2 regions of the Tindallia californiensis genome follow, and region 2 is predicted to be linked to the other one. Evidence: riboswitches for the same ligand, from Rfam matches in the RefSeq annotation. Region 2 holds a riboswitch; the other holds the start of a gene.
The links. Region 2 has a riboswitch for FMN ahead of BLV55_RS04630 (ECF transporter S component). Riboswitches for the same ligand answer to the same signal wherever they lie in the genome.
Positions count from the first base shown of each region.

Region 1: it holds a riboswitch for FMN, as region 2 does, so the genes downstream of both, ribD (bifunctional diaminohydroxyphosphoribosylaminopyrimidine deaminase/5-amino-6-(5-phosphoribosylamino)uracil reductase RibD) here and BLV55_RS04630 (ECF transporter S component) in region 2, are expected to answer to the same signal.

Region 1 is NZ_FNPV01000001.1:275,354-278,447, forward strand. Features, by position in the region: gene BLV55_RS01290 (bifunctional 3,4-dihydroxy-2-butanone-4-phosphate synthase/GTP cyclohydrolase II) at 1-18, opposite strand, end outside; gene BLV55_RS01295 (riboflavin synthase) at 32-673, opposite strand; gene ribD (bifunctional diaminohydroxyphosphoribosylaminopyrimidine deaminase/5-amino-6-(5-phosphoribosylamino)uracil reductase RibD) at 658-1,776, opposite strand; FMN riboswitch at 1,895-2,011, opposite strand; gene recO (DNA repair protein RecO) at 2,070-2,810, opposite strand; gene era (GTPase Era) at 2,822-3,094, opposite strand, start outside.
Region 2 is NZ_FNPV01000003.1:118,269-121,362, forward strand. Features, by position in the region: gene tsaB (tRNA (adenosine(37)-N6)-threonylcarbamoyltransferase complex dimerization subunit type 1 TsaB) at 1-137, opposite strand, end outside; gene tsaE (tRNA (adenosine(37)-N6)-threonylcarbamoyltransferase complex ATPase subunit type 1 TsaE) at 134-592, opposite strand; gene BLV55_RS04630 (ECF transporter S component) at 664-1,434, opposite strand; FMN riboswitch at 1,429-1,551, opposite strand; gene BLV55_RS04635 (Tex family protein) at 1,589-3,094, opposite strand, start outside.

The DNA of each region.
Region 1 (3,094 bases), on a different contig from region 2:
TATGCTATCAAATTTCATATTATTTCTCCTTTCAAAATCCGTACCTTTGAAGTTTTTCTACGGTTATCCCTGTATTTTCTGATTCTTTTCCCATCATTAATTTCTCAACATATTTTCCGATAATATCACACTCCAGGTTAATAACAGCGCCTATGTCTTTTTCCGTAAGAATGGTCATTTCTGCTGTATGAGGTATGATGGAGACCGCAAAAGCATCCTTCTCTACTTTTGCAACGGTTAAACTCGTTCCATCCATAGCGATGGATCCTTTGTGTACGATGTATCGCATGATTTCTGTTGTGGTTTTAATATAAATCCAAATAGCGTTTTTTTCCTGATATTTTTTAATCATCGTGCCAATACCATCAATATGACCTGTTACAATATGACCACCTAACCTACCATTAACCGGAAGAGCTCTTTCCAAGTTTACTTTTTTTCCAGGCTTGGCTTCACTTAAACTGGTGCTTCTTATGGTTTCCGGCATAACATCTGCTTCCATTTGACCGGCTGTGAAGTTGGTAACTGTCAGGCATACTCCATTTACAGCAATACTATCTCCTAGTTGCACATCTTGTAGCACTTTTTGACACTTTATTTGAAGACTAATGCGATTTTGTTGACTTACCAAGTTAACCACTTCGCCAATTTCTTCCACTATTCCGGTAAACATTTCTCTGCTCCTTTCATGTAGCCAGTCATTAGCCAGTCTTCGCCAAGCTGGATAGTTTCCATTTCCGTTATAGGCAGTGCCTCTTTCATATGAAGGATACCTTCTCCTCCAATAGGTCCAGGTGCTTTGTTTCCACCGATTATTTTAGGTGCGATATACCATAATAGCTTATTGATCATTTTTTCAGATATAAAAGATGCCATCACACGGCTTCCGCCTTCTACTAACACGCTGTCTACTTCTTTTGATGCGAAATAATCGATTAATGATTGAATATCAACCTGACCCTGTTTATGAGGAAATCGGACTACTTCAACTCCTTCTAGCAACAGTTTTTTTTCAAGATCCACTGGCATTTGATCCGTTGTTGCAACCATTGTTTTTATTTCTTTTGCCGTTGAAACTAGCGTTGATGTTAGTGGGATATTCCCTTTACTGTCTAAAACCACTCGGAGTGGCTGATTTACTTTATCCAGAGGCAGTCGTACCGTCAGTTGCGGATTATCAGCTATCACGGTATTCACTCCCACCAGAATGGCCGAAACTCTTTGTCTCACCCAATGTGCATGATTCCTTGCTTCTTCTCCTGTAATCCATTGTGAATGCCCTTGCTTTGTTGCAATTTTCCCATCTAAGCTCATAGCTGCCTTTGCGATCAGGTAAGGTTTTTTTTCTGTGATATAGTGCATAAATATTTCGTTTTGTTTTCTTGCTTCTTTCTCCATCACGCCAGTTATTACTTCAATGCCTGCTTTTCGAAGCATTTCTTCTCCTTTGCCGGCCACTTTTTCATTGGGATCTCCGGCAGCAATAATCACTTTTTCAACCCCGGCTTTAATGATTGCTTCCGCACAAGGAGGGGTTTTGCCGTAATGACTGCAAGGCTCTAAGGTTACATACATAGTACTTCCTGCTGAAGCGTCTCCTGCCTTCTTTAACGCATTTATTTCCGCATGAGGGCCACCTGCATATTCATGATATCCTTTTGAGATCAATTGGTCTTCTTTGGTAATAACAGCGCCAACCAAAGGATTTGGATTGGTATTCCCCCATCCTTTTTCAGCCATTTTGAGTGCTTCTTTCATCCATTTTTCATGTGGCATTACCCGTCCTCCCTGTTATTTTTCATTTGTTTAGCAACACACTATTTTTTGCTACAAAAAAAGTTCCCGAACAAAATGCGTTCAGGAACGTAAGGATACAAAAATCATACCTACTATGCTCATACTTCTTTCATCCAGACTTTAACTGTCGGCTCCGGAATTTCACCAGATCAGCCAATATGGCTCGCGGGCTTTAACCGCCGGTAAGGAATTACACCTGTCCCTGAAGTTATTTTATTGTTATGAAAACATTTTACCAAACTCAAAAAAAATGTCAATCTATCTTTACTTTTCTAATCCGGCAAATGACGTAAGCTTTTCGGTGCAAAATAATCAAAATGGTAGCGAATATATCCTTCTATCAGTTGTTGCAGTTCTTTGTTGATATCTTCCGGTACGGTTAACCGAGCCGCCGCTTTAAGGTCATGCTGCAGATAAAACCGTGCTAACTTTACGATTTGACAGGAAACAGGTTTCAGATCTTTTGCCTCGTGATCTTTGCTTGCACACACCATACCTCCCTGAGAGTTGCTGAAAAAAGGCATTGAATCGGATAAGCGGCTCCCACACAGAGAACAGGAAATAAAGTTGGGCTGATATCCATAGCTCGTTAACATCTTCAACTCAAAAGCCCTAATCAAAGAATCTATCTTAGTCTCTTCTCGGCACATTAAGGTTAAGGTGTTACCAAAGTTTGAAAAAGCATCGCTGTTTCCTTGTCCTTCTAAGGCTTCCAACATAACCAGTTCAACACTGTAAGCTGCAAAAGCTAAGCGGTAATAGTCTTCTCTTAATGGATAAAAACTATGTCGGACTTCCACCTGGCTAACCGTATACATATTTTTACCTTTATAGAGCAAAAACTCAGCGTGGGTAAAAGGTTGTACGCCAGCCAGCATTTTACTTTTTGGTTTTCGAGAACCTTTTGCAATCGCACTCATTTTTCCGTGTTGCCGACTATATAGTGTCAGCAAACTATCCGCTTCTCGATATTTTTGACTCTTGAGAACAAAAGCTTCCGTACTTAATAACATCGATTTCACCTTTACTCTTTATACCCAAGATCTTTCAGTATATTATCCTGATCTCGCCATCCTTCTTTGACTTTTACCCATAACTCCAGGTGGACCTGATGGCCCAATAAATCTTCAATATCTTTTCGTGCCGCTTTTCCGATACCTTTAAGTTTCCTGCCATTTTTCCCAATAATAATCCCTTTATGAGATTTTTTCTCACAAAAGATAGCTGCTTGTATTTCCGTAAGGTTTTTTTCTTCCCGATAGGTCATTTTTTCTGTTATAACAGCAACGCCATGAGG
Region 2 (3,094 bases):
AGCTGATCCATCATGGGTAAAAGCCTTTCTGAGTGAGTTTTCTTATAATGTGTACGTATTTCTCCTACCAGCCGGTTTTTTTCCATTAATGCTACGGCTGCAACCATCGAGCTACTTTCCATTGCCAAACATTTCATGATGCTACCAGCCCTTTCAGCTTAAGTTCATTAAAATCACCTAATGGGATAAAGCAAATCTTTCGTTGGTCGCTGTCCAGCCATCTTATCTCAATTTGCAACCGCTTATCCGGCAAATAAGCTTCCACCATATCCGCCCACTCCACCACAGAAATGCCATCTCCATCAAAGTATTCTTCTGCTCCCAGATCATTGAATTCCTGAGGGTCATTCATTCGATAGACATCAAAATGATAGACGGGCACATTGCCCTCATACTCCTGTAACAGGGTAAAGGTGGGACTCGTAATATCTTCCTTTACTCCAAGAGCAGCCCCTAAGGCTTTTGTAAACGTAGTCTTTCCTGCACCTAAATCGCCCCTAAGGCCGATAATATCTCCCGGTTCAAGGTTGCTTGCCAGCTTTTCAGCTAAGGCTTCTGTTTCTCGTTGGTTATTCACTTTCACGCATATCATCTGTATGACTTCTTCCCTTCATCAAGCACAGGCATCTGTCCTGTTTTCTATTCATCTTCCGTTTCCTGAATTTACATTTTCAGCAGTGGTGATATTTTTTTATATAACAGTAAGGTGAACACAGCAATCATAGTTCCCTTAAAAATATTAAAAGGCGTCACCCCATAAATCACCAAGCTTCGTACGTCTACAATACGGCTATTAGCAACATTTCCCATCTCAATAATCGCATCAATGGGCATAAACTGTGAATACATTGGTATTAACACAAAATAGTTAGCAACCGCTCCTAAGACAGCCATAATCAGTGTTCCTACCGCCACTCCTATAACGGCATGTTTCCGATCCTTTTTGTAATGATAAATCAAGGCTGCCGGCACCACATAAAATACGCCGATAATAAAATTCGCTAATTCTCCTACGCCTCCAGACCAGCTTTTTGTGATAAAGTGAAGTAAAGCTTTCACAAATTGGATCATTACCCCCGCCATAGGTCCCATGGCAAAAGCACCTATCAAGGCTGGCAGATCACTAAAATCCAACATTAAAAACCCAGGAAAAATGGGAAGCCCAAATTCCAGAAACATTAGAATATACGCAATAACCGCTAAAACGGCTATTCTAGTGAGATGCCTGGTTGTCATTTTATTTTTTGATCTTCTTTTACTGCTTCCTACAATTTCAATGGTTTTTTCCATAAGAACCCCCGTAAAGATAATTGGTAGTTGATGGCTGATCATTACCTTCAAGTACTCTAAAGAGTACAAGAACTGACAATCAAAGGATAAAAAAGACGCCCAAATTTCTTCAGGCGCCAGGTTTGAACAATCTATCCATACCATCTTCTCGCATCCAGACTATACTGTCGGCTCCGGAATCACACCGGATCAATCGATCTAAGTGATCGACTCGCGGACTATACCGCCGGTCGGGAGTTTCACCCTGCCCTGAAGATTATAAATTTATTATACGTTATCGCAAAACAATTGACAAGGTTTATTCCTGAGGAACTCCCTTCATCGTTAAACCGATGCGTTGTTTTTTTACGTCTACCTCCAATACTTTCACCCGTACTACATCACCGACAGCCACCACATCCAGCGGATGCTTTACAAATCCATTGCGAAGCTGAGAAATATGAACCAGCCCATCTTGCTTTACTCCTATATCCACAAAGGCACCAAAGTCGATAACGTTGCGAACCGTTCCCGTCAGCTCCATTTCAGGCTCTAAATCTTCCATCTTCATCACATCAGTTCTGAAAACTGGTTTAGGTAATTCTTCCCTAGGATCTCGTCCTGGCTTTTTTAGTTCCTTTACCATATCTTCCAATGTCGGAATGCCAATTTCCAATTCTTCCGCCAGTCTTTCCAAGTGAAGCCCCGACAGTTTTTCTTCCAAAACCCGTTGCCCCTCCGCTGTAAGATCCTGTACCGATAGTCCGGTTTTTTCCAACAGTTTTTTTGCCGCTTCATAGGATTCCGGATGCACGCCTGTTTTTTCAAGAGGGTTTTTCCCTCCTCTTATTCTCATAAAACCAGCACATTGCTGATAAGCAGCGGGTCCCAACCGAGAAACCTTTAAGAGCTGCTTTCGTTCTTGAAAAGAACCAATTTCATTTCGATAGATGACCATATTTTCCGCCACCGCTTTACTGATCCCTGCTACATATTGCAACAAGGAAGGTGATGCTGTATTAACATCTACGCCTACCCGGTTTACGCAGTCTTCCACCACTCCGGATAATCTTTCACCAAGTTGTTTTTGATTGACATCATGCTGATACTGGCCGACGCCTATGGCCTTCGGTTCTATTTTTACCAGCTCTGCCAGAGGATCCTGAAGCCTCCGGGCAATAGAAACCGCTCCACGTAATGAAACGTCCAGTTCCGGAAACTCTTTGGTTGCCAGTTTAGAGGCCGAATATACAGAAGCGCCTGCTTCACTGACGATAACATAGGCTACTTCATGAGAAAAATCCGGTATAAGAGAAGCAACAAACTGCTCTGTTTCCCGGGATCCGGTACCGTTTCCTATCGCTATCACGCTTACATCATGTTTTTTCACAAATTCTTTGATGACCTCGGCTGATTTAACAAATTCATTTTGTGGCGGTACCGGAAAAATAGTGGCTGTATCCAGTAATTTTCCAGTCTCATCTACTACCGCCAGTTTGCAGCCAGTCCGATAGGCCGGATCAATACCTAGTACCCGTTGTCCAGCTACAGGCGGCTGCATTAAAAGGCCGCTCATATTTTTTCCAAACAACTGAATTGCCGCCGCTTCTGCCCGTTCCGTCAGTTCAGCTCGTAATTCTCGCTCCAGCGATGGTTGTAACAACCTTTTCCAGGTATCTGCTGCAATTTCTTGATAGGTTTCATTTCGAGGGTCTTTTTCAGAGCAGCATAAGGTTTTTTCCAACTGAGCCACCATTTCTAGCTCTGGTGCGGCCAGTTGGATTTTAAGTGCCTCTTCTTTTTCTCCCCGATTAGCCGCCAAAAT